3 regions of the Neobacillus sp. C211 genome follow, and region 3 is predicted to be linked to each of the others. Evidence: riboswitches for the same ligand, from Rfam matches in the RefSeq annotation. Region 3 holds a riboswitch; each other region holds the start of a gene.
What was found. A riboswitch is a leader RNA that binds a small molecule or an ion and turns the genes downstream of it on or off. The one in region 3 is predicted to bind glycine.
Positions count from the first base shown of each region.

Region 1: another riboswitch for glycine. It lies ahead of ACSU6B_RS06455 (amino acid permease); the one in region 3 lies ahead of gcvT (glycine cleavage system aminomethyltransferase GcvT).
Region 2: another riboswitch for glycine. It lies ahead of glyA (serine hydroxymethyltransferase); the one in region 3 lies ahead of gcvT (glycine cleavage system aminomethyltransferase GcvT).

Region 1 is NZ_JBPXRO010000004.1:271,358-282,567, forward strand. It holds gene ACSU6B_RS06420 (ABC transporter substrate-binding protein) at 1-1,157, shown strand, start outside; gene ACSU6B_RS06425 (carbohydrate ABC transporter permease) at 1,262-2,152, shown strand; gene ACSU6B_RS06430 (carbohydrate ABC transporter permease) at 2,446-3,063, shown strand; partial or broken gene ACSU6B_RS06435 (carbohydrate kinase) at 3,128-3,271, shown strand; gene ACSU6B_RS06440 (sensor histidine kinase) at 3,287-5,026, shown strand; gene ACSU6B_RS06445 (response regulator) at 5,040-6,584, shown strand; gene ACSU6B_RS06450 (DUF2935 domain-containing protein) at 6,824-7,621, shown strand; glycine riboswitch at 8,152-8,232, shown strand; gene ACSU6B_RS06455 (amino acid permease) at 8,397-9,761, shown strand; gene ACSU6B_RS06460 (hypothetical protein) at 10,085-10,456, shown strand; gene ACSU6B_RS06465 (aldolase catalytic domain-containing protein) at 10,752-11,210, shown strand, end outside.
Region 2 is NZ_JBPXRO010000011.1:150,459-161,668, reverse strand. It holds gene lpdA (dihydrolipoyl dehydrogenase) at 1-1,240, opposite strand, end outside; gene ACSU6B_RS12750 (iron-sulfur cluster biosynthesis family protein) at 1,354-1,659, opposite strand; gene lipA (lipoyl synthase) at 1,696-2,574, opposite strand; gene gcvPB (aminomethyl-transferring glycine dehydrogenase subunit GcvPB) at 2,698-4,182, opposite strand; gene gcvPA (aminomethyl-transferring glycine dehydrogenase subunit GcvPA) at 4,175-5,527, opposite strand; gene gcvH (glycine cleavage system protein GcvH) at 5,529-5,924, opposite strand; gene gcvT (glycine cleavage system aminomethyltransferase GcvT) at 6,050-7,162, opposite strand; gene sdaAA (L-serine ammonia-lyase, iron-sulfur-dependent, subunit alpha) at 7,178-8,059, opposite strand; gene ACSU6B_RS12715 (serine dehydratase beta chain) at 8,059-8,571, opposite strand; gene glyA (serine hydroxymethyltransferase) at 8,587-9,837, opposite strand; glycine riboswitch at 10,079-10,181, opposite strand; gene ACSU6B_RS12705 (amino acid permease) at 10,294-11,210, opposite strand, start outside.
Region 3 is NZ_JBPXRO010000044.1:4-11,213, forward strand. It holds partial or broken gene ACSU6B_RS26485 (YqhG family protein) at 1-773, opposite strand, end outside; gene ACSU6B_RS26490 (DEAD/DEAH box helicase) at 751-2,439, opposite strand; glycine riboswitch at 2,617-2,704, shown strand; glycine riboswitch at 2,708-2,787, shown strand; gene gcvT (glycine cleavage system aminomethyltransferase GcvT) at 2,874-3,980, shown strand; gene gcvPA (aminomethyl-transferring glycine dehydrogenase subunit GcvPA) at 3,999-5,345, shown strand; gene gcvPB (aminomethyl-transferring glycine dehydrogenase subunit GcvPB) at 5,338-6,798, shown strand; gene ACSU6B_RS26510 (rhodanese-like domain-containing protein) at 6,900-7,283, opposite strand; gene ACSU6B_RS26515 (lipoate--protein ligase family protein) at 7,477-8,313, shown strand; gene ACSU6B_RS26520 (vitamin B12-dependent ribonucleotide reductase) at 8,656-11,210, shown strand, end outside.

The DNA of each region.
Region 1 (11,210 bases), on a different contig from region 3:
AATTTAAACAGAAAACAGGGTATGAAGTGAAAATTGAATCGGTTCCCTATACCGGAGTTTATGACAAATTAAAAGCTGAGGTAGCTTCACAAGCAGGAGCTTTCGACGTTGCAACCATTGATATTCTTTGGTTTCCTGCTCTTGCTGGTGGACTTTTACCCTTAGATGATCTAATCGTAGATGACGTTAAAAATGATTTATTTCCAGGTCTAGTAGAAGGCGGAAGCTATAATAATGAAGTTTATGGAATGCCTGTATGGACGAATGCAAAAAATTTAATCTATCGGAAAGATCTATTCGAAGATCCAAAGAATAAAGCTGATTTCAAAGCAAAATATGGCTATGATTTACATCCGCCAACAACATGGGATGAATATAGAGATACAGCAAAGTTTTTTACTAGAGATACCGATAATGATAAAAAAGTTGATATGTACGGAACAACGGTATTTGGTGCGAACAATGGGGATGCAGTAGCTAGCTGGCTTGATCATGCTGCTCAAGCAGGTGCGAAACCCTTGGTAGTTGGTGATAATGGCAAAGTTCTTGTAAACACGAAACCGTATGTTGATTCATTACAATTTTTAGTTGACCTTTTAAAGAAGGATCAATCGGTCCCAGCAGGAGCACTTGAAATGGCATCTGCTGAAACTTCTGAGCTATTTTGGAATGGAAAATCTGCAATGATGCTAGCATGGGGTCACTTTTATGTCCCTTCAAATGACCCAAAACAATCAAAGGTGGCAGGAAAAGTAGGAAGTGCCCCAATGATCGGTGGAGGAGCAGGAATAGGTGCAGTACCAGGTCCATGGTATCAGGTTATCCCAAGTTCTTCAAAAAAACAGGAGATCGCCAAAAAGTACCTGAACTTCATTTATGATAAGAATGAACTATTTATGAAATCATTGGGAGTAGCAGCCAGAAAATCTGTTTTTGAAAATTATAGCACGAAAAATGGTTATGAGCATTTGCAACCGCTTATGACAACATTAAGCGGACCACAAACTCAAAATCGACCTGCTATTAAGGAATGGCAGCAAATTGAAAGTGAAGCACTCATCCCAGCCGTGCAATATGCACTTTCAGGAGAAAAGACACCACAGGAGGCACTTGATTGGGCAGCGGGAGTAATAAAAGATCTATTGCCGCCACAATAAAATGAATATGTTTTGATAGAACCTTTTCATGGGCCCATTATTCCATGAAAAGGTTCTTATCCAAAAAATATAGTTTAAAAGATTAATAGAAAGGAGTGGATTTCATGAGAATGAAAAATGGGGCATTATCGACCATGTTTTTCTTTCCTGCAGGTATCTTTATGTTGGTGTTTCTAGTCTATCCAATATTACTTTTATTCAGAGATAGTTTTTATAAGATAGATTTAATAAATCCTTCATTAAGAGAATTTGTCGGCTTTGCTAACTATACAAGCTCGTTGACTTCCTCACGATTTTTAAAAGCACTTTGGAACACAGTGGTTTATATAGGAGTAGCGGTGTGTATCGAGTTTATCTTAGGTCTGATCCTTGCATTACTCCTAAGTAATGCTTTCAAAGGAAGCCAATTTATTCGGACACTATTGTTAAGCCCGCTAATGTTAGCACCTTTAGTAACAGGATTAATTTGGAAATTCATGCTTAATGATCAATTCGGCATCATCAACTGGGGGCTTTATAAACTAGGACTCCTCTCTGACCCACATCAAATACTCTGGTTATCCGACTCCCGTTTTGCACTTTATTCTACGATTATTGCAGATATTTGGTTAACAACACCTTTCATAATGCTCGTATTATTAGCAGGTATTAAAGGAATCCCCATTAGTTTATATGAATCTGCTGAAATAGATGGGGCTAATAAATGGCATAAGTTTCGTTACATTACGTTTCCTTCGCTTATTCCGGTAGCAACAGTAGCATTACTAATTCGTATTATTGATGCTGCAAGAACCTTTGATATTGTTTGGGTGCTTACACAAGGGGGACCAGGTTTTTCTTCTGAAGTGCTAAGTACATATATGTATAAGACATTAACTCGTTATGGAGAAGTCGGGCAGTCTAGTGCAATGGCGGTAATCTTTATAATCATTTTATTAATCCTAAGTTCTTTCTTCATTACAAAAATGTGGTCTCCTAGGAAAAGACATGGATAAAGATAAGAGAGGTGAAAGATAGAATGGCCCATATGCCAATAAAAGAAACAATGGTAGGAAAACCGGTTTGGATCACTAATTTTTATTATAAACATAAAATATGGACGATGATTATATTTTTGGTCACATGTTTGCTGGCTTTATTATTCTTAGGTCCGTATATCTATCTATTGTTAACGTCCTTAAAACCATCCGCCGAGGCAGTTACTGCACCACCGAGGTTATGGCCTTCGAAATTTTCGCTAGAAAATTATAAAAACATGCTAAATACCTTACCTATAGGGAAATATTTTTTGAATAGCTTAATTACTGCAGGCGCTAGTACCATTTTAAGTGTATTTTTTGGTGCAATGGCTGCGTATGGAATCTCCAGGTTCTCTTCCATTACTGGAAATTACTTTTTGTTATTTACCTTAGTGATAAGAATGGTACCAATGATTAGTATTGCTATACCGATGTATATGATTATAAAAAGTATGGGCTTAATTGATACCCATTTGGCCTTAATATTGGTGTATACCAGCTTGAATGTACCGTTTGCCATTTGGTTATTAATCGGGTTTTTTGACTCGGTTCCTAAAGAATTTGATGAAGCGGCTAGGGTGGATGGATGCAGCTGGATCGGTTCCTTTATACGCATTATTCTTCCTGTTTCACTCCCTGGACTGGCCACAACAGCTATCTTTACCTTTATGTTGGCATGGAATGATTTCTTGTTCTCGTTACTTATGACCAGTACGAAAGCAAAAACGGCTACAGTAGGAATTTCAGAATTTTTAACAGCTTATAATCTTGATCTAGGGCCAATGACAGCTGCTGCCATCTCATTTAGTCTACCTGTAATGATATTTTCCTTTTTCGTTCAACGTTACATTGTAAGCGGTATGACATTAGGAGCTGTTAAAGAATAACTTTTTTTATAATCGATAGTGGAATTCATATTCAAAGCTTAAAATTTTTTAGACTGGAGCGGGTGATGCTTTCTTAGGAGGGATTATTCATAAATTAATAGAATATAATGTATATCCTTCCTATTTGAAGTTTATTGAGGTGGTTGAAATGGAAAAGTTTGCTAATGCTGTTGCTTCCATATCTGTCACAAGAAAAGGAGGTATTCCTAGCATGCCTAAACTAATGAGACTTATCGACTCTCCAATCAAGCGTAAAATTATCTTATTAGCTTTGTTTTCAGCTCTTATACCTTTACTTGTTATTGGTCCTTTTACGTTCATTTATTTTAATAAAGTAATAGAAAATAAAGTATCTACAACCATTAATAACTTTTTAAATATTGTCGATTGGAATATAAATGCATTTGTAAGCAATGTAGAAAATGTATCTAATGGCATCTTTCTCTCAAATGAAATTCATGCATATTTAACTTATAAAAAAACAGATCCAAAGTTATACAGATTAGAGACTTCATCCCTAGAAAACCTAAATAATATAACGGTAGTAAACAATCCTTTTATTAATGCCATTTATGTTGGTAATGAAAATCACGGCTTTTTGAAAATAAACCGTGGGGAACGGAATATTAAAAATAACATCTATCAAACAATAAAAAAGTCCAATATCTATCCGCATTTGATTAATGGCCAATGGCAAGGTGAATGGTTAAATGGTAGTGATTTAAAACTTGTTAAAGATAGTAACCATTCTTTACTTTATGGTAGAAATATTAGAGACCTTGGAACGAAGGAACAAATGGGGTTAGTACTTATAGATCTTGATCAATCTTATTTCGAGAATATGTTTAAAAATAGTAATCCTCCTGGAGATATTTTGGTGTTAGATGGGGATAAAATTTTGTTCTCGAGTAGTGATCATAGTTTCTCTCCCTCTCAGGTAGCTAAAATAATTCAAGGGCGTGGTATAAGCGGGACAATTAAAAAAGTGATGAATGGAACGCAATATTTCTTTAACTATCATACAAACAAGAAAACCAATTGGGATGTTGTAAGTATTATCCCATATAAAAATATTGTTCGTGAGGTAAATCAACTTCGAATAATAACGATCACTTTATTAGTGTTAGCGCTCATATTGTCCTTGATCATAGCCTTATTTATAACTAGGAGAATTACAAAACAGTTAAGTTTGCTGCGAATGGTTACTGAAAAAATGGAAAAGAGAGAGACTGTAGTAGGTATTCATTTTAATAATGAGGATGAAATTGGACAAATTGGGAACCGAATTGTTCACCTTTATAACTGGAATAATGATTTAACCAAAAGGTTATATAAATCACAAATTAAGGAAAAAGAAGCAGAGCTATTAGCCCTGCAAAGCCACATTAATCCGCATTTTTTATATAATACTTTGAACACTATTTTTTGGATGGCGGAGAAGTTAAAAGCGAAGCAGATTGCAAAAATTGCAATTAATTTGTCAAAAATCTTTAAACTTACATTAAATGATGGAAATCATATTACCTTTGTTAAAAATGAAATGGAACAAGTTAAAAGTTATCTGGATATCCAAAATATTCGTTTCGACCATAAAATCATCTATACATTTAATATCGAACCTGAAATCATGGAAGAAAAAATCATTAAATTGCTGTTACAGCCCATTGTAGAAAACTCTGTCTACCATGGTTTAGAACAACAGGAAAGAGGAACCATCATGATTGAAGGCTATAAACAGCATGACGGTTTAGTTTTTAAGATTAGTGATACCGGAGAAGGTTTTGACATGAACGAGGTGGATATTAACACAAAGGGTTATGCTTTGAAAAATATAAATGAACGATTGAAACTTTTTTATGGAAAAGAATATGGATTAAAGATCGAGAGTGAAATAGGAAAGGGAACGACCGTTTATCTTAAGATTGGCCTGAATAATGACGGAATCATCCATGACAATTTTTAAGGGGTTTTCTATTATGTATAAACTTTTAATTGTTGATGATGAAAAAATTGTAATTGAAGGCTTGAAATCTGCAACTGACTGGAAGGAACATCACATTGAAATTGTAGGATCGGCCTCTGACGGAGAAGAAGCCTTTAAAGAAATTATTAACAAAAAGCCTGACATTGTTTTAGCCGATATAAGAATTCCAAAAATGAATGGATTGGATTTAATAAAAGAAACAAAGAATCTTAATCTAGAAACTGTTTTTATCATAATTAGTGGGTATTCAAAATTTGATTACGCCAAAAGGGCCATTCAACTCGAGGCAATTGACTATCTGGTCAAACCAATTGAGGTGGATGAAATTGTTTGTTCTATTAAAAAAGCCATTTTAAAACTTGAAAAAATAAAAAATGAAAAACAAACAACTGAACGGATTAATGAATATCAAATTGCATTAGAAGAAAAGCGTGTTCTTGATTACATCTTAGGACATAGATTTGTTGACCCTGAAATAGACCAAAAATTAAATCGTTTTTCTTTTTTAAACATCGGATTGAAAGGGTTTACATGGGATGATTCAAAAGAGACTGAAAAACTTCAGGTCCCATTAGGTTGTATGAAAAATCTATTGGAAAACAGGGGAATTGAGAGTTTCATTTATACGATTGATAGTCAAATTGTAATCATGTTTTCCAATTCCAGTTTAGAGATTAGGAATGACTTGGTTCATGATCTTGTGTCATTGATTTTTCATGATATCAAATTAAAACCGATTGTTGGAATCAGCAATGTATATGAAAATATTTCGGAAATAAAGAAAGCATACAGTGAGGCAACAGAAGCATTGAAAAATGGGATTTTTTCAAACCAGTTAATAACATATTATAAAGAATTAGAAACTTTTAATCATTCATTTGGAAACAGTATTATCGAAGAAATTAATCAATTTTTTAATGAAAAAAACCCAAATCTTCTTAGCAGAATGAATCTTTTCATGGCCAAAGTTTTTCTCGATTGTAAAAAGAGTAACCTGTCCCCGGAAAAATCAAAATATGTATGTTTTAAAATAGTTAATCATTTTTTGGAATATATTGAAAGTGAATATGAAGTAAATAAAAGTGGTGGCGAAAGATATTTATTATACGAAGAGTTAAATCTATTACAGTCTTTGGAAGAAATCAGAGATTGGCTTGAACAATTTATTGATCAATCAACTGAATTTTTAAAGGAGAACCACGTGTCCTATAATGAAAAACTAATCTTCGACTTAAAAAGTTTCATAAATACTAATTATAAGGAACCCATCGTTTTAGATGACTTAGGTAAGTTGTTCCATAAGAACCCTGCGTACCTGTGCAGTTTGTTTTCTAAGGCAGTTGGTAACACCATCTTTGAATATATTACAAATGTTAGATTGAATAATGCCAAGAAATTACTAAGAAGCTCAAATTTAAAAGTATCAGAAATTTGTAAACAAGTAGGCTACGAAAATCAAAAATACTTTAATCAAGTATTCAAGAAAAATATTGGAACAACCCCAGGTTTCTACCGTTCACAACACATACTAAAGTAAATGTTGGTGGAGTGTTATTTGTGGAGTCCACCTATGAATGTGCGTAATTGTAAATAATTCAATAAAGCCATCGGAGGCGAAGGGAAAATGAATCGACGAAAGAAGAGATTACGAAACATCTTCACAAAAATGGCAGCAAGACTTATTTTTTAGTGAATTTTCCTTCTTTGTTCATAAGAACCAATTGAAAAGAATAAACATCAAAATAGTGTGGGTATTTTTTTCTAGGAGGAATAAACATGAATGATGTCCTTGAAAGAACAGCAAAATTTGAACACCGTTTTTGGCTCCAGATATTAGGTGATCATTCGAGGTTTATTTTCGAAGCTCTTGCACCTGTTCAAAAAGAGGAAATTGAGAAGGCATCATCTTTTATCCGAGTTTTTGACAAACTTCTGGAGCGTGCAAATTCCTCAGATTTAGTGCCATTAACAATTGAAGCTGAAACAGAGGTTATAAGATTACGTAAATTTAAATTGGACTTATTAAGTAAACATCTGATAGGGAAAATAAAAATTCACCTTTCGCCAACCTTTATTAATCATATGGTCAATGAATTAGAGGAATACTTAAGAATTTTAATACACCTAAAAGCAGGGGAAGCCCCTCCTGTTTACCATGAACTACATCATCATCTTTTATGGTTATTAGATGCTGCAGGTCATTCAGAGGCAATTTCCTCTAATTTAGATAGTGTTGAAAAGAAACTCATTGAGAAAAGTAATACATTTAGGAAGAGTTTTGAAGATTTTTACTTGAAATCAGTTGAACTAGCAGGATATTTAAGAACTAATCTGACTTCGTTCCCTGCTTTATCAAAAATGAATTCAGACAGCCAGTTAGAAATAAAATTATTTCAAAATTTTCTACATGAAATAGAAGAACTCAGACTAAGTAAGCAAGCATTAGGAACATTCGCCCCCCTAATGGCGGATCATATGTATCGTGAAGAATGTTATTATCTTATGAAATTAGCAGAATCGGCAAATCTTGACTCACCCAAATGTGATCCTGCTAAACCTCGACTTAAGGAATAATTCAATGAGAAATAAAAGGGAAACACAACCACAACCAATGATCGGTCAAGCATGGACTGGTAGACATGTGATCTTGCTTCACTGTACAAACAATAATCAATTAATAAATCTTTATAAAAGTTTCCATGCTCCGTTTGAGCCTCCACGTCAAAATTGCGCAGAAACTTTGTCGCAATTACTGAGTATCGGATATCGTGTTATGGCGATTACGCCCATCTCAGCAAATCATATTCAATATTTTTTGGTACTAGGAGATTAAAGATGCAGAACCAACGATTGCGATAAAAATGAACCCAATCTTTTGCAGTGGGTTCATTTTTTGTTTCTCCATTAATCTAGATTCTCTGAAATTAATTATTGACAAAGTGATTGAATACTACTAAAATTAGAAATTATTTAACAATAATTTAGTTTGTGAGATAAGATGTAAAAATGCATAACTTTTTTTAGCTGGGGATTTTGAACCATTTGTTCTTCAACATAAATTACATACTAAGCAAGCTATGATTGCTATGGATCAAACTATAGCAGGAGCAGCTTCTGGAGAGACCGCAGGAAATCTGCGGCGCCGAAGGGTTCACAATCTCAGGCAAAAGGACAGAAGAGTACGAGTTTTATTTGTTATTCTGACAAAAGAGTAATGGATATTATTTGTTATTCTTATGACCGATGAGATTGGAGAAATTCCAATCTCTTTTTTCATGGAGTTTAACACTTTGTTCATATCTTCACAAAGTGAACAAAGGAAATTATTACTAATGAGGGGGCAAATGAAGTGGCACAACAAGAATTAAAACGAGATTTAAAAAATCGGCACGTACAACTGATTGCGATTGGAGGTACGATTGGTACAGGTTTATTCCTAGGTTCAGGAAAAGCCATTCAGTTAGCAGGTCCATCTATCATTTTTGCCTACTTAATCGTGGGAATCGCATGTTTTTTTGTAATGAGGGCATTAGGAGAGCTTCTTTTATCAAATAAGGGCTATCAATCATTTACGGACTTCGCCGAGGATTATATTGGACCTTGGGCTGGTTATGTAACTGGATGGACGTATTGGTTTTGTTGGATTATGACAGCAATGGCTGATATTATTGCTGTTGGTGTATATGTGCAATATTGGTTCGATATCCCACAATGGGTACCTGCAATAGTCTGTTTAATTCTATTATTGGGACTAAATTTATTAACAGTAAAGCTATTTGGGGAATTAGAGTTTTGGTTTGCTTTAATCAAAGTGATCACCATTCTTGCTTTAATCATCATAGGAGTCATTTTGTTAATTATTGGATTTCAAACAGATTCAGGAACGGTTACAGTAAAAAATCTATGGAGCCATGGTGGTCTTTTCCCGAATGGAATATCAGGTTTCTTACTTTCTTTTCAAATGGTTGTATTTGCATTTGTAGGTGTTGAATTAGTAGGTGTATCAGCAGCCGAAACATCCAATCCACAAAAAAATATCCCATCTGCAATAAATAAAATACCTTTAAGAATACTGTTTTTCTATGTGGGAGCACTTATTATCCTTTTATGCATCAATCCATGGACGCAACTGAATACAGCAAACAGTCCTTTTGTAAAAACGTTTAGTTTAGTTGGTATTCCGATTGCTGCAGGAATTATTAATTTTGTCGTCTTAACATCAGCTGCGTCTGCCTGTAACAGTGGATTGTTTTCAACGAGCCGTATATTATTTAATTTAAGTAATCATCAACAGGGACCAGCGAATTTTGCTAAATTAAATAAAAATCATGTACCGAGTAACGCATTATTTATATCTGCACTTGTTCTATCCGTCGGAGCTCTTTTAAGTAAGCTGATTCCAGGACAAGCATTTGGGATCGTGACAACGATCAGTGCAATTTGTTTTATTTGGGTCTGGAGCATTATCTTAATTTGTCATCTGCGATATAAGAAATCACGCCCAGATTTACATGAAAAGTCGATTTTTAAAGCACCGTTTACACCATTTATTAATTATCTTGTTCTCACGTTATTTGCATTTATTCTCATTATTATGCTATTTGCAGAATCAACTCGTGTCGCTTTATTAATGACACCATTATGGTTCATTCTTTTATTCATAGTGTATTCATTTAAAAGGACAAAGGGAAAAATAATAGAATATCTGCGCTAGAGAGGCCAAGAAGGCAAAAGTAAACTTATTAGTTTGAAAAAAAGAAAAGATAATCAAGATCAAATCATTACTTTATCTAAAGCAGTGTGAATTGACTCTTATAGCTTCTTCATAAAATAATAAAATCTACACTAAATTGAGGCTACAAACCAAATTGGATTTGTGCCTTCTTTTTATGGAGATTGTTCGCTAATTTTTCCTGATTCTTTAATTCTAAGGTCTCTTTTTCGTGATAAATAGTATTGTTGGTGTCATTATAACGTCCCCAAACATACACTCTTCTTAAAGATGGGTTGGAAATTAGACGTTGAGGAGAGGACAAATTGAAATTCGAGATGCAAAAAGCGAATATGTTGGCTGAAAATATCAAGGGTTTTATAAAATATGTTCAGAAAAGCCATGAAAATAAAAACAGCTTTAGGTATAATCCGGATAAATTGTTTCAAATAAAACTCCTAATTGAGGAGTTTAAGTTTCAAATAATAGCAGATGAACTTTTAAGAATCAATAAGTTTTCTTGGGATGAAAAGTACACGTATTATTTAGTTGATCAATTTATAGAAGGAATCGAGATTATTGATGAATACATCCATAATAACTACAATGATTTATTTCTCTTAACGGCTAGAGTTTACACATTAAAGGATCTCAGTCAATCATTTAGCAGGCAGGGAAAACTGTATCATTGGTCCTAAGACCTCCTTTTTTAACTAAGGCATTGGTATTAATAAAGCCAATGCCTTTTCATTTCGTCAAATAGGAATTAAATACGGAACCTACAAAGTAACCATACCTGCACAAAATACAGGAACAAAAGTGAAGGGTATATTGTATATACTATTATTATTTGATTATAAGAATTTTCAGGAAATAGGTTGACACCCTCTGACAAACCATGATATAAACACAATAAGAAAATTTAGTACTTAAATGCATAAAAGTATGAAATAATAATGAGAAAAGCAGAATAAACAGGGGGAAATGACGATCATGGAAACTCGTAGTAAAATTTTAGACTGTACCATTCGTGATGGAGGATTAGTTAACAATTGGGATTTCAGTGTCGAATTTGTTCAAGACTTGTATAACGGCCTAAGTGAAGCTGGAGTTGAATACATGGAGATTGGCTACAAAAATTCTCCAAAGCTTCTTAAAGCGACTGAGCCCAATCCATGGCGATTTCTTGACGATAACTTCCTGAAAGAAATTATCCCTGTCAAAAAGTTCACGAAGCTATCGGCTTTAGTTGATATTGGCCGTGTAGATCCCAATGATATTCTACCCCGTGAACAAAGTGTTTTAGATATGATTCGAGTAGCGTGCTATATCCGTGAAGTAGATAAAGGCTTAGAACTTGTCCAAATGTTCCATGATTTGGGATATGAGACGTCACTGAACATTATGGCATTATCAAGTGTTCCTGAACAACAGCTGATTAAAGCTTTTGAA
Region 2 (11,210 bases), on a different contig from region 3:
CCATATGGGCTCCTAACAGCTTATTCGTTCCTTCTTCAACAACCAGTTTGACAAAACCATCTGATTCACCAAAAACCAATGCCTTTCCGATTGCACGGAATGAAAATTTACCAGTTTTTACTTGATACCCTTTTCCCTTTGCTTCTCCTTCTGTGAGCCCAACACTTGCTACTTCTGGGCTGCTGTATACACATTTTGAAACAAGAGTCGAATCAAGTGGTGCAGGGTTTTCTCCTGCCATATGCTCAATCGCGATGATTCCTTCATGTGAGGCAACATGGGCAAGCTGAAGGCCGCCAATCACATCACCTATAGCGTATATGTTTGGTTCATTCGTTTGATAAAACTCATTTGTTTTAATAAAATCTCGATCCAGATCAATGGTAGTTTTTTCAAGCCCAATGCCTTCCGTATTTGGTAATCGCCCTACGGAAACTAAAAGCTTATCAGCAGAAAATGGCGTTTCTTTTCCTTTATGCTCTGCTTTAATCGAAACACCCTCACCTTTTTCAAGTGTCTCAGGCAGCACCTTTGCACTAGTGACGATTTTCACACCTTTTTTCTTCATTAAACGCTGGATTTCCTTTGATACATCTTGATCTTCTGTTGGTAATATACGGTCGGCATATTCAAGTACGGTTACTTGTAATCCGAAGTCCACGAGCATCGATGCCCATTCGATTCCAATCACTCCGCCGCCAACAATGATAATCGATTTTGGAAGCGTCTCCATTTTCAAGGCTTCATCCGATGTCATCACATACCTTTCATCTACTTCAAGACCATGGAGTGTTCTTGGACGAGAGCCTGTTGCAATCAAAATATTCCGGGGGCTTAAAATGATTTCCTCTTCTTGGTTATTCAATTCCACTAGAACATCTTTTGACTGCAAAATACTACCTTTCCCATCATAAACATCGATCTTTCCTTTTTTCATTAAATGCTGGACACCTTTAAATAGCTGGGCCGTAATTTCTTCTTTCCGAGCCTGTACTTTTGAGAAATCAAGTCCAACTTCTGAGGCAATAACACCATACTTGCCTACGTTTTTTGTTTGAGCGTACACTTCTGCGCTTCTTAATAAGGCCTTACTCGGGATACAACCAGCATGAAGGCATGTTCCACCTAATTTTCCTTTTTCAATGACCGCCACTTTTAAACCTAATTGAGAGGCGCGAATGGCTGCAACGTACCCGCCTGTTCCACCGCCGATAATAACAACATCATATTCTTTTGTCATCTTCGTGACTCCTTTAATAAAAATATGTAATTATATCTATAGGAAAACTTGGTTTAATATTTTCATAAATAGCTATTAGCTCCATTCAGTAATAGACATCAACCATTTTCCAATTAATCGAATTCAATTGCACATGCACTAGAGGCAAAGCTTTCGCCAACTAGAAAACCTTGTTCGTCTCTATAATCAATTTGTGTTTCTTCATCTAAATAGCGTTTTGTAAAACGATCCAACCGAATCTGAATCCCATCCGTCTCAATGCATAAATCATTTCGCCGTGGTCCATCAAAAACAATTGAAAACTTAACAGTCATCCCGCATCCGCCAGCGACCTCGGCGTCAATCCGAGGAGTTTGCTCTCTTTTGACCGACATTTCCTTAAGCTTGTTCATTGCTGCTTCTGTCATTTTTATCATCATAGGACTTCCCGCCCCTTATTCGCCTATTTTAATTGATTACGCATTCGCTTTTGCTGCATTAACCTGTTCGTCTGCATGATAAGAGGAGCGTACGAGCGGACCTGCTTCGCAGTGACTAAAGCCTTTTGACATGGCAATGTTCTTTAGATCTTCAAATTCTTGTGGACTCCAGTATTTTTGGACTTTAAGATGATGTTTGGTTGGCTGCAAATATTGACCGATTGTCATAATATCTACATTGTTTGCACGAAGATCGTCCATTGTTTCTATAATTTCTTCTTTTGTCTCTCCTAGACCAATCATAATGCTTGATTTTGTTGGAATAGTAGCATTCATTTCTTTTGCTCGGCTCAAAAACTCAAGGGAACGTTCGTAAGTTGCCCGTGAACGAATTCTAGGTGATAAACGTTTCACTGTCTCAATATTGTGATTTAAAATGTCTGGCCTGGCATCCATTAATGTTTTTAAGTTGTCATATTCACCCTTCATATCGGACGGGAGAACTTCAATGCTGCAAAATGGATTGCGGCGTCTTACTGCCCGTACTGTTTCTGCAAAAACCCCAGCTCCACCATCTTTTAAATCATCACGAGCAACAGCGGTAATCACTACATGCTTTAGTCTCATTTTTTCCACTGACTCTGCAACACGCTCTGGCTCATCCCAATCCAACTCTGTCGGAAGCCCTGTTTGAACCGCACAGAAACGGCATGCACGGGTGCATATACTTCCTAAAATCATAAAGGTTGCGGTTTTGCGTTCCGCCCAGCATTCATGAATGTTTGGACATTTCGCTTCTTCGCAGACCGTATGTAGCTTTTTTTCACGCATCATTTTTTTTAAGCCAGTATACTCTTCATTCGTATTTAATTTTATTTTTAGCCATTCTGGTTTGCGAACATGATCAATTGACATCTCTTCCACTCCTATGAACAGTCATGAAGTTTTCGGTTTATTTTAAACCACCAAGAATGACATAGTGAGAAAATTTATTTTCTCTTTATCTTCATTCTCAGTGGTTCATGTTTACTAATTCGTTTAAGACATTACGGTTTCTCTTTTTACTGCTTCTTCTTTTGTATAACGTAAGATTGGTGTTCTAGCTGCCTGTACTTCATCCAAGCGGCCAATAACCGTAGTATGTGGTGCGTCTAATACGACACCTGGATTTTCTTCCACTTCTTTTGCAATTTGAATCATGACATCTGCAAAAGCATCTAGTGTTTCTTTTGACTCTGTTTCTGTCGGTTCAATCATCAAACATTCCTCCACATTTAGCGGGAAGTAGATGGTAGGTGGATGGTAGCCAAAATCAAGCAGCCGTTTGGCCATATCAAGTGTTCTTACACCAAGTTTTTTCTGTCTTGATCCAGATAACACAAATTCATGCTTACAAATTTGTGAATACGGTGCTTCAAAATACGGCTCGAGTTTTTTGCGCAGATAATTCGCATGTAGTACTGCACTTTCCGACACTTGACGTAACCCTTCAGGTCCCATTGTGCGAATATAGGTGTACGCACGTAATAGAATACCGAAGTTTCCATAGTATCCCTTAACTCGACCGATAGATAACGGTTGGTTAGAATCTAGCACATATACCTCATTCACTTTCTCAACACGCGGTACTGGTAAAAACGGAATCAGTTTCTCTTTCACACCGACTGGACCTGCACCTGGGCCGCCGCCCCCATGAGGTGTAGTAAATGTTTTATGAAGATTTAAGTGCACGATGTCAAAGCCCATTTGACCCGGAGTAGATTTCCCTAAGATGGCATTCGCATTAGCTCCATCATAGTATAATAAGCCGCCTGCTTCGTGAACAACCTTGGCGATTTCTACAATTTCTTTTTCAAACAGGCCGAGAGTATTTGGATTTGTTAGCATCAGTGCTGCTGTATTATCATTTACATGCTTCTTTAATTCTTCTAAATCGACTAACCCATGCTCATTGGATGGAATCGTTATCGTTTCAAAACCGGCAACCGATGCACTTGCAGGGTTTGTTCCGTGTGCAGAGTCTGGTACAAGGACTTTCGTTCTTACCTCTCCTTTTTGCTTATGGTAGGCTTTGACCATCATTAACCCTGTCCATTCACCTTGAGCTCCTGCTGAAGGCTGTAAAGTCACTGCATCCATTCCTGTGATGACAGCTAACTCTTCCTGTAATTCATATAAGACCTCTAGTGCGCCTTGTACTGTTTCTATTGGCTGGTATGGATGAATGCGGCTAAACCCTTCCAAACGTGCTACATCTTCATTAATTTTCGGATTGTACTTCATCGTACAAGAACCAAGTGGATAGAAGCCATTATCAATCCCATGGTTTTTATTCGAAAGCGCTGTGTAATGGCGAACAAGCTGCAACTCTGATACTTCCGGGAGTTCTGCTGGCAGGTCACGAATCAAATGCTTGGGAAGTTTATCATTTAGATCAACAGTATCAACGTCACTTTCCGGAAGGCTTGATCCAACACGTCCTTGACGACTGATTTCAAAAATTAGGTCATTATATTCAACCATTTACAACTGCCTCCAATACCTCGATAAATTGGTCAATCTCTTCTTTTGTCCTCTGCTCTGTTACTGCTAGCAGCATTTGATTTTCTAAACCGTAATCCGTTCCTAAATCAAACCCACCGATGATACCTGCCTCAAGAAGTTTGGCATTGACTTCCTTTACCGGACGAGGAAGCTTAACAACAAATTCATTAAAGAATGGCGCTTTATTCATAATGGTAAAGCCTTTTTTATTTAGAGATTTTGCCATGTAATCGGCTTTTTCAAAGTTTAATTGGGCCATATGACGAATTCCTTGCTTTCCAAGTGCACTCATGCAAACCGCAGAAGCAAGTGCATTTAATGCTTGGTTTGAACAAATATTGGATGATGCTTTATCACGGCGAATATGTTGTTCGCGTGCTTGCAGGGTTAATACAAATCCGCGTTGTCCTTTTTCATCTTTCGTTTGCCCGACAATTCGTCCTGGGATTTTTCGCATGAATTTCTTACTTACCGTAAAATAACCGCAATGTGGGCCGCCGAAGGACATCGGGATTCCTAATGGCTGCATATCCCCAATCACAATGTCTGCTCCAAGTTTACCAGGAGCCTGCAAGAGTGCCAGTGCCAATGGATTGGCGCTTACAATTAAAATCGCTCCTTTTGTATCCGCGATATTCTTAATTTCTGCTAGATCCTCAATGGAACCGAAAAAGTTTGGGTATTGAACAATAACAGCAGCAGTGTTTTTATCAATTTGTCCTTGCAGCTTCACTAAGCTTGTCTCATCATCAGTAAGATTGACGTCTTCAACTATATAACCTTGGCCATCTGCTACCGTATTTAAAATGGCACGTGATTCAGGATGAACTGCCTTTGACACAAGTACTTTGGAACGTCGTGTTGATGCAACAGCAAGTGATGCAGCTTCCGCAAGAGATGTAAAACCATCGTACATCGAAGAATTGGCCACATCCATTCCCGTCAGTTCACAAACCATGGTTTGGAATTCAAAAATCGCCTGTAATTCACCTTGGCTGATTTCCGGTTGGTATGGTGTATAGGCTGTGTAAAATTCGGACCGTGAAATCATATGATTGACCACACTTGGAATATAGTGATCATAAGTTCCTGCACCAAGAAAGGTTGGGTAATGATTAGCATTTTTATTTTTGGAAGCCAGTTGATTCATTTTTTTCAAAAGAAGCGGCTCAGGCACTGCCGCTGGAATAGGCAGCTCACCGTTTAGTTGAATTTCAGCTGGAATATCTTCAAATAACTCATCTATCGAAGAAATATTTAAAAAAGCGAGCATTTCCTCTTGATCTTGTTTCGTATCAGGGAGGTATCGATAAGTGGAAGTCATTTTATTCCTCTCCTTCATTAATAAATGCTTGGTACGCATCTTCATTTAAAAGTGATTCCAATTCTTCAGGATTGGACATTTCCACTTCCACTAACCAACCTGCTTCAAATGGATGTTCGTTAATCGTCTCCGGAGCATCTCCTAACTCTTCGTTTACAGTAACAACCGTACCTGATACAGGAGAGTATAGGTCAGAAACTGCTTTTACTGATTCGATGGTCCCCATTGATTCATTCGCTTTTACTTCATCATCCACTTCTAAGGTTTCAACAAAGACAATATCTCCTAATTGCTTTTGTGCAAAATCAGAGATTCCAATACGTACTCGATTTCCGTCTAATTGTAATACCCACTCATGTTCTTTGCTATATAGTAAAGTTGCTGTCGCTTTAGTCATTGTTTCTCTTCCTTCCGATTGTAAATTCAAGTTTGATCATTCAGGTCTTGATTTCAAGTAAGTTTACGTACAGTCGGCCTTCCGATCATCTTTATGCAAGTTAACCAGAGAACTCTATCACTCTATTAACCCTTTTTATAGAACGGTGTTTTAACAACAACCGCCTCAATCTGCTTATTACGGATGACCACTTTTAATGGTGTTCCCACTTCTGCATGTTCTGCGGATATTAGTGCAAGGCCTATGCTTTTCTTTAAAGATGGTGATTGGGTTCCTGATGTAACAACACCAATTGCCTCTCCACCTTCTGAAACTACTTGATAACCGTGGCGTGGAATCCCCCGGCCTGTTACCTCAATTCCTACTAATTTTCTTTTTAATCCGGCTTCTTTTTGTGCTGAAAGTGCGGATTTACCGATAAAATCACTTTCTTTTTTCGTTTTTACGGCAAAGCCGATTCCAGCTTCAAGGGGACTAATATCACTTAATAGCTCTTGACCATAGAGTGCAAGACGTGCTTCTAAACGAAGCGTGTCACGTGCACCGAGGCCACATGGTTTTAAGCCATCATCACTTCCTACTTCTAAAAGCTTTACCCAAAGTGCTTCGACTTGTGCAGCATCTAAATAAAGCTCAAAACCATCTTCTCCTGTATAACCTGTCCGAGATACGAGCACATCTGTAATCCCGTCCAGGTTGACATGTTGAGCAAATTTAAATGGGCCAATTTCTGATAGATCTGCTTCCGTTAACTTTTGTAAAATGCCTTCAGCCTTTGGACCTTGGATGGCAAGCTGTGCAATGTCATTCGAAATATTTTGGAGCGTCACATCTCCTTTTACATGCTGCTTCATCCATTCATAATCTTTCTCAATGTTTGAGGCATTAATGACGAGTAAATATTTTTCATCTGCTAATTTGTACACTAATAAATCATCGACTGTTCCGCCGTCTGGATAGCACATTGCTGTATATTGTGCTTGATCGATACTAAGCTTTGTTACATCGTTAGTAACAAGGTAGTTAATATAACTCTCTGCATCTTTGCCTTCAACAAGCACTTCACCCATATGTGAGACATCAAAAAGACCTGCTTTTGTTCGAACAACCTCATGCTCATCTAAAATGCTGGAAAATTGTACTGGCAATGCCCAGCCTCCAAAATCAATGACCTTCGCACCTGAGTTTCCATAAATTCCAAAAAGTGGTGTTTGCTTTAATGCTATTTCTGTCCCCATTGATAGACCCCCTACTTATGATTTCCTACAAAATAGTCGTTCCTTCACCTGTTTACCTGTTTCTGTCGTTGCTAAACCTCCAAGCGCTGTTTCCCGAAGTGTCCGAGGCATATCTTTTCCAACCCTATACATCGCTTCAATTACTTCATCACACGGAATGCGACTTTCAATCCCAGCAAGAGACATATCAGCCGCTGAAAATGCGATAGAGGTTCCAATCACATTTCGCTTTATGCAAGGCACCTCAACAAGACCTGCGACTGGATCACAAACTAAACCCAAGAGTGACTTCATGGCAATGGCCGTCGCATTCACTGCTTGCTGTGGCGTGCCCCCTTTTAACTCAACGATTGTTCCTGCGGCCATGGCTGTTGCAGACCCTACCTCTGCTTGGCAGCCTCCAGCTGCCCCAGAAATGAATGAACGATTTGCAATGACAAACCCGAGCATACTTGCTGTGAACAACCCCATGACTAAATCTTTATAGGGTGTGCCATCATTTTTATGAAGCGAAAACAATACACCAGGCAAAATACCGGCTGCCCCAGCAGTTGGCGTGGCTACAATAACCCCCATCCGTGCATTGCTTTCAGAAGTTGCCAATGAAAAGCTCATTGCATTGCTTACATAACTACCCGACAGAGATTTACCTTGATGTACGTAATCATACATTTTCACGGCATCCCCGCCAGAAATTCCACTCGGTGCGGTTGAGGCATCTTTTATACCGCTATCAACGGCTTCTTTCATTTTGATCAATCGCTCTTCCATCATGCTTATTATGGTTTCTTGGTCTCTTCCTGATTTTTCTGTTTCCATCATCAACATGATTTCACCAATGGTTTTTTGTTCTCTTTCACAAGCTTCAATCAGCTCTTTCATGGACTGTATCTTCATTAAATTGCCTCCATAAGTACTTTCCCTCTTGGTTGATAAGAACTAGCAAGGACTGTAAAGTCATCGCCTGCACTTAAACGAATATCTACCATCTTCTCGTTAATCATAAAGATTTTTGATAAGCCTCCACCAAGTGATGCACCGCCAACCTTTACAACACGATCTTCGAGTTTCACTGTCACGATTGTTGTATTTGGGTGGTCATAGTAGTCACAGATATCTTCAAATTCGAAATGGTACTGCATGCCAGCCTCTTTTGCCCACTCCAATGAATGTTTAATGCGTGTATCATCGGTATCCATCCCAAGCAATCCGCCAAGAAGTGCTTTATCTGTTCCATGTCCTTGATAAGTTTCAGCAAAGGAATCATAAAATACAATCTTGACCTCTTGTGGACAATCTCCTAACAGTTCATAAATAAATTTCCCGATAGATACGACACCTGCTGTATGAGAACTCGACGGTCCCACCATAATCGGGCCAATAATGTCAAAACAACTCTGAAATTCCATCCTCATACCCCTTTCTTATACTGTGACTGCCTGTTGAAATAACGGATAGACTCCACAAATTGCTTTGGTTGTTTCTTTTGCTTTCTCAAGAACGACTTTGTCCCCTTTGCTCTTCAAAACAGCTGCGATAACTTGCCCGATTTTCACCATATCATCCTGTTTCATACCCCGTGTCGTTAAAGCCGCTGTTCCCATGCGAATACCGCTCGTAACAAACGGCTTTTCTGGATCAAATGGAATCGTATTTTTATTTACAGTAATGCCCGCTTCTTCTAATAATTTTTCTGCTTCTTTTCCAGTTAAATTCCACGGACGTAAATCTAAAAGGACGATATGATTATCCGTTCCACCAGAAACAAGGGCTGCACCTTCATTTTTTAATGTTTTGCCTAGTGTGTCGGCATTTAGAATGATTTGTTTTGCATATTCCTTAAAGCTTGGCTGCAATGCTTCATTGAATGCAACCGCCTTAGCTGCAATAATATGCATTAGCGGGCCGCCTTGAATCCCTGGGAACACCGATTTATTAATGGCTTTTATCATATCTTCATCATTTGTTAAAATTATGCCGCCACGCGGTCCTCTCAACGTTTTATGCGTAGTGCTCGTTACAACATCTGCGTATGGAACCGGCGATGGATGAAGACCAGCTGCAACAAGTCCCGCAATATGCGCCATATCTACCATGAATTTTGCGCCAACTTGATCAGCAATTTGTCTAAACCGTGCAAAATCAATCGTTCTAGTGTAAGCACTTGTACCTGCAATGATCAATTTCGGTTTTTCTTTATTCGCGATCGCTTCCAGTTCATCATAATCAATCAATTGAGTATCTTCTCTCACACCATAGGACACTACCTCAAACCATTTTCCTGAAACACTAACAGGACTTCCGTGCGTTAAGTGCCCGCCATGAGAGAGGTTCATCCCCATCACTTTATCACCAGGTTGAAGCAGTGCGAAAAATACAGCAAAATTTGCTTGTGCACCTGAGTGAGGCTGAACATTGGCATATTTAGCACCAAACAGCTGTGTTAGGCGGTCAATCGCTATTTGTTCTGCCACATCGACAAATTCACATCCGCCATAGTAACGCTTCCCTGGATAGCCTTCTGCATATTTGTTCGTCATCACACTTCCCATTGCTTCTAAAACATCTTGGCTTACGAAGTTTTCAGATGCGATCAACTCCAATGTTTGATGCTGACGATGCTGCTCTTTCCTAATTGCTTCAAAAATAGTTGAATCATTTTGTTGTAAACTCAAACCGTTTCCCCCTTGATTCGTTGTATTAGCTACCTCTATCAGTGTTTAACCTCGGATTTTATCTGTTTATTCCAAGATAGAATCTGAAGCGAAACCATACTTTTTTGCACGCAAAAAAGGACAGAAAAGGGTAGCACATGGCTTACTTCTACCCTTCTCTGTCCTTTTACCTGAGAGTTTAAGTTCGATTAAGAACCTTCCCCTTTGGTGGCAAATACTTTATCTGCGCTCTCCAGAGTTGCGTCCAATTGTGGTTCCATCTACCTGAGAGATTTGTTCCAAGGGTCTTTTTGGAACTTGCTCCTTCGGTGGCGTGTAAACTTGCACTCTCCCACAACCATCTTCCGCTTATTTATTTTTATTATTTTCAGAATAATAGTAAATGGAATCTAAGTCAAGCTTTTTTGAAAGCGGAAACATTATTTATTAATAAAAGTTATTTTCTTGGGTTGCAACTTAATTTTCTGCTACTTGTTGTTGATTCTCCTGATCCGCATAATCCGCCTTCTTTATCAACATCTTATAAATTGCAATCAGCATGATAAACCAGACAGGTGTTACGAACAAGGCAACACGAGTGTCTTCCGCAAGTGCAAGGACGACAAGCACGAACGCAAGGAAGGCAAGGATTAAGTAATTGGAAAATGGATAAAGCGGTAATTTAAATTTGTTCGCTTTCGCTAGATCTGGTCTGGTTTTGCGGTATTTCAAATGACTGACGACAGTAATACCCCAAATAAAGATGAAACATACTGTTGAAATACTTGTAATCAACGTAAATACTCCTTCTGGCATTACATAGTTCAAAACAACGGCAATTAAAATAACAACAGTGGAAAAGAACAATGCATTGGAAGGTACCTGACGTGACGTAAGTTTTGCAAATGGTACAGGTGCATTTTTATCTCTGGCAAGTGAGTATACCATCCGGCTTGTACTGAAAATGGCGCTGTTACATGCCGATGCTGCAGATGTTAGAACGACAAAATTGACGATACCAGCAGCTGCAGCGATACCAACCGCCACGAATACTTGAACGAATGGGCTTTTTGCTGGATTGATGGCGTTCCAAGGATAAATACTCATAATGACAATAAGGGCGCCAATGTAGAAAATTAATACCCGAATAGGAATATTATTGATTGCTTTTGGGATAACTTTTTCCGGGTCTTCTGTTTCACCAGCAGTAAGTCCTACAAGTTCAATGCCAACAAACGCAAACACCACCATCTGGAATGAGAGGATAAAGCCATTTATGCCATTTGGGAACATGCCGCCGTGGCTCCATAGATTTGTGAAACTGGATGCTCCTGAATTTGTGGAAAATCCCTTAATAATCATGAAAATTCCGACAACAATTAATGCAAGAATCG
Region 3 (11,210 bases):
AGATAAAAGAGGCCGCCATTGATGAAGGATATTGAGATTTTTGGTTCGTACTGTTCCTTTAGAGCCATTTTTTCGGTTTCAAAGTTTTCATTTTCATCTTCAACATCTTCGTAAAAATGATTCAAGAGACGTAAATCTTTATCCCAACGTTCTCGCGCATCTATTGCCCATGAGTGGTCATCCTTCTCAATGATGGATGTAAGATAGGTTTCAACTCTCATCATCCCGCTTTGAGGTTTCACTAAAGGGGACAAAGTAAAGGAGTAATCAGGTATTTTTGGTGTTAACGATATTTCAAGCAGCCTGTCATGGAAATCTTCAACCATTTTTCCGTTAATGAGTTGTAAGCCGATTGATTTGAAAATATCCCGCTTACGGTCACATTGATAGGAGATTTTAACATTCATACAAAGCCATGGTAATAAAGGAGTTTGCTTGTTTTGATTCCGATGATTTTCATAAAGTCGGATATAGCTGGCTAAATTTTTCGTCGAAGTAAAAATTTGATGAAGCCGAGGTGAACCAAAATGAATGATTTCCCCCTTTATATTTTCAGGAGCGGCATCTTGGTTCGTAATAAATGTTAACTTCATCGGGTTTGGAATTCCGCCCGTCTTTTCTAAATAGTGCCAGTAAAAAGGCCGATTCATTAATTCCTTATCAAGTTCAACTGTTAACTGAACAGTTAAATAGCCTGGGCTATTCGCCACAATTGCACAATCATTAGCCTGAAAATAGTTCAATAAAAAGTTATGAATTTCCTGCTGCTGCATGGGAATCTCCCTTCTTCATGTCCTGAGCAAATTCAATCATTGATGATAAATTTTCCATTTTAATTCGCATTTCGCCTTCGGAGGAGGATTGTCCAAAAATATCGATTAAATGGTCTTCTATATTTCCAAATTCCAACTTTGTTAATATATCGTCAAGTTCACCAATTACTTTTTCAAATAAATGTATTTTCTCATAAAGAAGCTTCAAAATATGTTCTTCGACAGTATTTTTTATCGCAAAATTATAAATCATGACATCCTTTTCCTGGCCCAGACGATGGATACGACCAATTCGTTGTTCGAGCCTCATTGGATTCCATGGCAAATCAAAGTTAATTATATGATTACAAAATTGAAGGTTAATTCCTTCACCGCCTGCTTCAGTTGCAATAAGGACTTGAGCGTGCTTTTGGAATAATTCTCTCATCCAGTCCTTTTTTCCACGCTTGAAGCCGCCCCGAAAAGGGACAGATGAAATTCCATGTTGTTTTAAATACCATTGGAGGTACATTTGTGTTGCTCGGTATTCTGTAAAAATAATTACTTTATCATTTACTTTTTGAATTAATTCTAGCGCTTTTTCTGCTTTTGAATTCTTCTGGACAGCTTCGACTTTTGTTATTAAATACTGAATTTGTTCTTCGAAAGCTGGGGTTGGATTTTCCTTTTTTTGCAGCATATTTTTTAATGTATAAAAAACTGCTTCTCTACTGCTGCATGCCTCACGCTGTAATGTCATTACAGAGAATGAACTTGCCTGTGCCCAATTCCCCTCATTCTTTAATTCCGTAATTGACTCATAAAGATCTTTCTCCTCTTGAGTGCATTCAATCGGAATGGTTTCCACATGCCTTTTCGTCCACTCAATGCCTGTATCTGCCCGCCGGTTCCGAATCATAACCTTGTTTACTAATTCTTTTAAATGCTCATCATCATTTAATGAACGTGCATCTCGTTTGTATTTTTCAAAGAATGTCGTTTCGCTGCCTAAATGTCCTGGTTTTAATAATGAAACCAGATTAAAAATTTCCTCGATACGGTTTTGAATGGGCGTTGCCGTCAATAGTAAACAAAATTTCTTTTTCAGATTTTGGACAAATTCGTAATTTTTTGTTTTGTTATTTTTAAGTTTATGGGCTTCATCAATGATAATAAGGTCATAGTCCTGCTTGAAAATGATGTCTCGATGAGGATTTCGTTTGGCCGTATCAATTGACGAAACGACAACATCACACTGTTCCCATACATAGCTTTTCCTTTGTGAAATGGCTGGAATGAAAAATTTGCTATTCAACTCCATCGACCATTGAGTAACTAGTGATGCAGGGACAAGAATCAATACCTTTTTCACCAATCCACGAATCATATATTCTTTTAGAATGAGCCCGGCCTCAATCGTTTTTCCGAGTCCTACTTCATCGGCAAGGATGGCTTTCCCATTCATGTTTTCAATTACTTGTTTTGCTGTTTCAAGCTGGTGAGGAAGTGGGGTTAGATTGGGTAAATGGCTAGGTGCTAATAAACCCATGAAATCTGGAATGACGAGATGTTTTTCAACTCCAATTGCTAGTTTAAAAAGTTCCCAATTCCCCCATGGACCATCGTTTTCAATTCTATGTAAAAAATCATCCTTCCAGGAGGAATCAAATTCAATTTCGATCGACATGGTTCCAACTCCTTTTTGTTCAATTTCCAGCTCTTTGCTTTTCTAATAAAGTTATTGCTCAATGTATTATTTTAATGGTAGGATGATAATAGCTTTGAATGTTTTAAATATTTTAATAAGGTAATTTATTTTATAAGTATAATTAGTATGACCAGTTTAGATAATATTATAATGCGAATGATAACAAGGGGAGAGACTACTTATGTAGCGCCGAAGGAGCAAGCAGAAATGTGAATCTCTCAGGCAAAAGAACTCTTGTAGGACGCAGCTCTGGAGAGCGCTGCTAGCTTTAAGCAGCCACCAAAGGGGAAAGCCTTTTTAGGTAAACTTTCAGGTGCAAGGACAGAGACCTTCTTACGTTTCATAGGAGGTCTCTGTCCTTTTTTATATTATCTAATGAATAATTTTGCGCCAAAGATTGAAGGGGGATTAAGATGTCTGAATTAAAACGAACTCCACTTTTTGATGTGTATAAAGAATGGGGTGGAAAAACTATTGATTTTGGAGGCTGGGCACTGCCGGTCCAATTCTCTAGCATTAAAGAAGAGCATGAAGCTGTTCGCTCTAGTGCAGGATTATTTGATGTTTCCCATATGGGTGAAGTAGAAGTAAAAGGCACTAATAGCTTAGCATTTTTACAAAAAATGATGACTAATGACATTTCAAAAGTAAAGAATGGAGGTGCCCAGTACACCGCCATGTGTTATGAAAATGGCGGTACTGTTGATGACCTGCTTGTATATAAGATTGAAGACAATCATTACCTTTTAGTAGTAAACGCATCAAATATTGAAAAAGATTACAAATGGCTTGAAGACCATTTATCTGGTGATGTCTCTTTAGAAAATTTATCGGAAAAAACAGCACAGCTGGCTATTCAGGGACCACTTGCGGAAAAAGTATTGCAAAAGCTTGCGGGAGATAATGATTTAAGCCAAATTGGCTTTTTCAAATTCCAACAAGATGTAATCCTAAATGGGAAAAAGGCACTTGTATCAAGAACTGGTTATACTGGTGAAGATGGCTTTGAAGTATATTGCGATGCAGAAGATGTTGTTGACCTTTGGAGAGACATTTTAACTGCAGGTAAAGAAGATGGAGTAATCCCCTGTGGATTAGGTTCACGCGACACACTTCGCTTTGAAGCAGTTTTAGCGCTTTATGGTCAAGAACTATCTCCAGAAATTTCACCACTTGAAGCTGGAATTGGCTTCGCTGTGAAATTAAACAAAGAAGATGACTTTATCGGGAAACAAGCGTTGATCCAACAAAAAGAAAAGGGCTTAACAAGAAAATTGGTTGGAATTGAAATGATTGATCGTGGGATTCCACGTCATGGCTACCCTGTTTATAAAGGTGATCAGTTAATTGGTGAGGTTACAACTGGAACGCAATCACCCACGTTAAAGAGAAATATTGGTCTTGCCCTAATCAATGCAGAATTTGCGGGTCTTGAATCCGAAGTTGAGGTTGAAATTCGCGGCAAACGTTTAAAAGCTACTGTAGTTCCAACACCTTTTTATAAAAAAGAAAAGAAATAAGAGAAGGGAGTTAGGTTTATGAAACATCGCTATTTACCTATGACTGAACAAGATAAGAAGACTATGCTTGAGGCAATTGGTGTTTCCTCTATTGATGAACTGTTTAGCGATATCCCTGAGAAAGTAAGATTTAAGGGTGAGTACAATATAAAAGCGGCAAAGTCTGAAACGGACTTAATGAAAGAACTTTTTAAGATGGCTAGTCGGAACGCTGACCTGAAAAGAAACGTATCTTTTATAGGTGCAGGTGTTTATGACCATTACATGCCTGTAATTGTCGACCATGTTATTTCTAGATCAGAATTTTACACAGCTTATACACCTTATCAGCCAGAAATTTCACAAGGTGAACTTCAAGCTATCTTTGAATTCCAAACAATGATTTGTGAGTTAACTGGAATGGATGTTGCCAACTCATCAATGTATGATGGCGGAACTGCACTTGCTGAAGCAGCGATGCTTAGTGCAGGCCATACCAAACGAAAAACAATAGTTGTATCCAGTGCTGTACATCCAGAATCACGTGATGTTCTTAAAACTTATGCAAAGGGTCAGTACCTTAATGTGATTGAAGTACCAGTCAAAGATGGTGTAACAGATCTAGACGCATTAAAAGGACTTGTTAATGAAGATGTTGCAGCCGTTATCGTCCAATATCCAAACTTCTTTGGGCGAGTCGAGCCGTTAAAAGAGCTTGAGGAAATCATTCATGCAAATAAGTCCATGTTTGTTGTTTCAAGTAACCCACTGTCCCTTGGGGTATTAACACCTCCAGGTAAATTTGGTGCCGACATCGTTATTGGTGATGCGCAGCCGTTTGGGATCCCAACTGCCTTTGGCGGACCGCACTGCGGATATTTTGCTGTCACTACTAAGTTAATGCGGAAAGTTCCAGGCCGTCTTGTTGGACAGACAACGGATGACCAAGGGCGCCGTGGTTTTGTCTTAACACTGCAAGCACGTGAACAGCATATCCGACGTGATAAGGCTACATCAAATATTTGCTCCAATCAGGCATTAAATGCCCTCGCTGCATCTGTAGCGATGACCGCACTTGGTAAAAAGGGTGTCAGGGAAATGGCTGCGGCCAACTTGCAAAAAGCTCATTATGCGAAAAATGCTTTCAAGGAAGCTGGCTTTGAAGTTGGTTATGATGGCCATTCCTTCAATGAATTCGTTGTGAAATTAACTAAGCCTGTAAAAGAAATCAATCAAAACCTTTTACAAAAAGGAATAATCGGGGGCTATGATCTAGGGCGTGATTATTCAGAACTGGCTAACCATATGCTGATTGCTGTAACAGAACAAAGATCGAAGGAAGAAATTGATACTCTAGTGAAAGAATTGGGGGATTTCCATGCATAATCAAGACCAGGCACTCATTTTTGAACTTAGCACACCAGGACGCATCGGCTACAGCCTGCCGGAAATGGATGTACCGGAACTAGATCTCAGCGGTCTCCTTCCTGATGGTTACCTTCGTACAGAAGAGCCTGAACTTCCTGAAGTTTCGGAGCTTGATATTATGCGCCACTACACTGCCCTTTCGAGGAGAAATCATGGCGTCGATTCAGGATTCTATCCACTAGGCTCGTGTACGATGAAATATAATCCGAAAATCAACGAAAATGTAGCGCGTTTTAACGGATTTGCACATGTACATCCGCTGCAAGATGAAAGCTCTGTTCAAGGTGCTCTTGAACTTTTATACGATTTGCAGGAGCATTTAATCGAAATAACAGGTATGGATGAAGTGACCTTGCAACCTGCGGCAGGGGCTCATGGGGAATGGACAGGTTTAATGATGATCCGTGCTTATCATGAGGCTAACGGTGATATGAACCGTACAAAAGTAATCGTCCCTGATTCTGCTCATGGTACGAACCCAGCTTCCGCTACGATTGCTGGTCTAGAAACAATTACCGTTAAATCAAATGAACATGGTCTTGTCGACCTTGAAGATTTAAGAAGGGTTGTTGGTGAAGATACTGCTGCATTAATGTTAACCAACCCGAATACGCTTGGACTATTTGAAGAAAACATTCTTGAATTGGCTGAAATTGTCCATGAAGCCGGTGGTAAGCTTTATTATGATGGAGCAAACTTAAATGCAGTTCTTTCAAAAGCAAGACCTGGAGATATGGGATTTGATGTTGTTCACTTAAATCTTCATAAAACATTCACTGGCCCACATGGCGGCGGTGGCCCTGGTTCCGGTCCTGTCGGGGTGAAGGCAGACCTTATCCCGTTCTTACCGAAACCGATTATCACAAAGCAAGGCGAAGAATATGTCCTTGATTATGACCGCCCGCAATCAATTGGCCGTGTGAAGCCATATTACGGAAACTTCGGTATCAATGTTCGTGCTTACACATACATTCGCTCGATGGGACCAGATGGCTTAAAAGCGGTAACAGAGTACGCTGTATTAAATGCGAACTACATGATGAGAAGGCTTGCTGAATATTATGATCTACCATTTGATAGACATTGTAAGCATGAATTTGTACTCAGTGGAAGACGTCAGAAAAAATTAGGCGTTCGTACATTGGATATTGCGAAACGTCTGCTTGATTTTGGCTACCACCCACCAACCATTTACTTCCCATTAAATGTGGAAGAGTGTATTATGATCGAACCGACAGAGACCGAATCAAAAGAGACACTGGATTCGTTCATCGATATTATGATCCAAATTGCTAAAGAAGTGGAAGAAAATCCAGAAATCGTTCAAGAAGCACCACATACAACAGTGGTCGGCCGGATGGACGAAACAAAAGCAGCCCGTAAACCAATTTTGAAATACCAAGAAGCTTAATAAAAGGAAAGGTCAGATTCGAAAAATAATCTGACCTTTTATCTTGTGTAGCAGTTTTTGAAATTTAAAAAGGCTCCGAATCCGGAACCTTTAATGATATCTTATTTCTTAGTTTTTACTTTACCTGACCATTTTTTGAACCCGCCTTGTAGCTGAGTAAGGTCTCGATAGCCTTTTCGGTGTAAGAATTGGGCTGCACGTGCACTGCGCATTCCACTCTGGCAATACAAATATACTGGCATATCAGAACGGATTTCTTTCATACGCATTTTCATTTGCGACATTGGGATATTACGTGCTCCTAAAATATGGCCGCCTTCGAATTCGTTTGCTTCACGAACATCTATTAGTTGTGCCTTTCTGTACCCCGCACGGAAATCTTCTTCTGTTACCGTTTTAACAATTCTTTTCTGATAGAAAAATGTAAAAACGGAATAAATGATAACTGCTACAATGATGATTAATAATGGATAAAGTGAACTCAATTTCTTTTTGCCCCTTTCAAGCTTTCCTGCACTAGTATTTATTATATAAGTCAATCCGATAAAGATAAAGATGAATGCAAAAAAATCTTTTGATATTGCCTAAATAATTATAGCAGAAACATCTTATTTTGAATCTATATCAGATTTTGGTAGACTTAATTACGATATAATTATAAAAAAATGAGGTTTTAGAATGAAAAAAGAAGTTTGGCGTTTTATTGATACTGGAAATAGTTCACCATCTTTTAATATGGCTTTAGATGAAGCGTTACTTGATTGGCATAGTGAAGGGAAATTTCCTCCAGTGATTCGTTTCTATGGCTGGGATCCGGCAACGCTATCAGTAGGATATTTTCAAAAGGTAGAGAAAGAAATTGATATGGAAGCAGTTAAGGCTCACCAATTAGGTTTCGTAAGAAGACCTACAGGAGGACGTGGCGTTCTGCACGAGCATGAACTTACCTATAGTGTCATCGTTTCTGAAGAACATCCAGAAATGCCTAATTCTGTTACAGAGGCATACCGAGTAATTTCTGAAGGAATTTTAAAAGGTTTTCACCATTTAGGACTTGAGGCATATTTTGCTGTCCCAAAAACAGCAGAAGAACGGGATGCATTGAAAAACCCTCGCTCTGCAGTATGCTTTGATGCTCCAAGCTGGTATGAGCTTGTGGTGGAAGGCAGGAAGGTTGCCGGCAGTGCACAAACGAGACAAAAGGGTGTAATTCTACAGCACGGCTCCATTCTGTTAGATTTAGATGAAGATAAGCTATTTAGTTTATTTAAATATCCAAGTGAGAGAGTTAAGGAACGTATGAGAAAAGCATTTAAGGATAAAGCGGTTGCTATCAACAACATTAGTCCAAGAAGGATTTCACTTGAGGAAGCAAAGGAAGCTTTTTATAAAGGCTTTGCTGAGGGTCTAAATATTGAGCTTGAAACTTATCAATTAACCGAGGAAGAACTAGCTTATGTTGAAAAGATTGCAAAAGATCGATATGAAAGTGATGAATGGAATTATAAAAGATAATTAGATACGGCGAATTCGCCGTCTTTTTTTGTTGCCATAACGATTAATGTAAAGAAGCAAACTGCGAAATTTGTTGAATTTTCCTGTTTTCTGACGAAAATCTATTAAAAGCTATTGATTACTTTTAATTCTATTATTTTTTAAGTTTGACAAAATAATTATAGTTTGCTCGACATACAATATATAGTGGTGTCGAAAATATTTTCGGTACTATATATTGATATTTAGTTGATTTATTCAGGTGGGCTATGATAACCTAAAAATACAAACCAACTAGATATAGCGTAAACCTGCTAGATTTAGGACAATAGGTGGATTTTTATTTAAGAAGGAGTTGTTCTAATGTCTGTAGTTTTTAGACAAACAATGAATATTGATTTTGAAAGGTTGAATGAGGATATTCAATTATTCCCCCAGGTGCATCCAGTTACCCCAGATATGAAAATAACTCACAAGGGTGTTTCTCGTTTGGTCATGTTGGACCGCTATACCTTTAAAGATACTGCAAAAATTACTCTTACAAACGGCGACTTTGTTGTTTTAACTATTAAAGAAGATCCGAAATTTCCAGCTCGTGGTCTTGGTTACATTATGGAAATAGACTGGGAAAAGAAAAAAGCGAAAGTTTTAGTCGATGAGGAATTCAGGGGAGTACTCGATGATCCTGAGGAAGCTAGTACGGGTGTGATAGTCAGATCCTTAGATGTAATTGAGAAGCCTTTAGAGCTCTTCTATGAGCAAATTGCGAAGCGTAATGCTACTGGTCTTGCTTCTGTTGAAAAGACGGAAGAGAAGCGAAGAGAATGGACTGAGAGGTTTTATCAAGAACTTGTTAACATGAACTTCATTCCTGCAGGACGCGTTCTTTACGGAGCTGGGGCAGATACTGATGTAACATACTTTAATTGCTATGTAATGCCGTTTGTTCCTGACTCTCGTGAAGGTATCTCTGATCATCGTAAGCAGGTAATGGAGATTATGAGCCGAGGCGGCGGTGTTGGAACAAATGGCTCGACGCTGAGACCGAGAAATACACTGGCTAGAGGCGTAAATGGTAAATCATCTGGATCGGTTTCATGGCTGGATGATATTGCGAAATTGACTCATTTGGTTGAGCAAGGCGGATCAAGACGCGGAGCTCAGATGATCATGTTGGCCGACTGGCATCCAGACATTATTGAATTTATTATTTCTAAGATGCAAAATCCTAGAATTTTACGATTCTTGATTGAAAATACAAATGATGAAACGATTAAAAAACTTGCTAAAGACAAGCTAAAGTTCACCCCTCTTACTTTAAGGGAAACTGCAATGTTCCAGGGAATTGTAAATTATAAAAACATTCCTGGGTTCGGTGGATTTGATGAAAACATCATCGCAGATGCAGAAGAGAAATTATTAACTGGCGGTAATTACACTGTCCACAATTCAGAATTCCTTACAGGTGCGAACATCTCTGTCTGTTTAACAAAGGAATTTATGGATGCTGTAGAAACCGATAGTGACTATGAACTCCGCTTCCCGTACGTTGAACAATATGATCAAGAGGAAATGGAGATTTACAACCAAGAATGGCATAAAGTTGGTGACGTTCGCGAGTGGGAAAAACAAGGGCATAAAGTACGAGTGTACAAAAGGTTCAAAGCAAAAGAACTTTGGAACCTAATCAATATTTGCGCGACCTACTCAGCTGAACCGGGAATATTTTTTATCGATAACGCAAACGACATGACGAATGCAAAAGCATATGGACAACAAGTTGTTGCAACAAATCCGTGTGGAGAGCAGCCTCTCGCACCATTTTCCGTCTGTAATCTTGCAGCTGTCAATCTCGCTGAGATGGCTGATAAGGACACAAAAACTGTTGATTTTGAAAAGCTTAAGAAAACAGTAGCTGTGGGCGTACGGATGCAGGATAATGTCATCAACGCAACCCCGTACTTCCTGGAAGAAAATAAAAAACAGGCGCTTGGTGAACGACGTGTAGGGCTTGGAGTCATGGGCTTACATGACATGCTGATATATTGTGAAACGAAGTATGGATCACCAGAAGGAAACGAACTCGTTGATCAAGTATTTGAAATAATTGCAACTACTGCATACAGAACATCAATTGAATTGGCAAAAGAGAAGGGAAGTTTCCCATTCTTAACTGGTGAAACAACATCAGAAACCAATCGATTAAGACAGGCCTTCATAAATACAGGGTTTATGAAAAAAATGCCTGAAGATGTCCGCCAATCTATTTTAGAAAACGGAATTAGAAATTCCCATTTACTAACTGTGGCACCTACTGGATCCACAGGAACCATGGTTGGAGTTTCCACCGGACTTGAGCCTTATTTCTCATTCTCTTATTTCCGTAGCGGACGCCTCGGTAAATTTATCGAAGTAAAAGCGGATATTGTGAAAGAATACTTGGATCAGCACCCAGAAGCAGATGAAAACAATCTTCCGCACTGGTTTGTTACATCAATGGAGCTTTCAACTGAAGCCCATGCGGATGTTCAATGTGTCATCCAGCGCTGGATAGATAGTTCTATCAGTAAAACCGTCAACGCACCAAAAGGTTATAGTGTAGAGCAGGTCGAAAAAGTTTATCAGCGTTTGTACCGCGGCGGGGCAAAAGGTGGAACTGTTTATGTTGATGGTTCCCGTGATTCTCAGGTACTTACACTAAAAGCTGAAGAAAACACCAATGAACAATTATCAATTTTTAATGAAAAACCGAAGCAGCATGTTGTCCTTGTTGATACAATCAGTGAACTCCGCTCAACAAGTGTAACGATCGGCTCTGAAGTCGGTAACACTTGCCCAGTCTGCCGGACTGGAAAAGTAAAAGAAATGGGTGGTTGTAATACCTGTGCAAACTGCGGCGCTCAATTAAAATGTGGTTT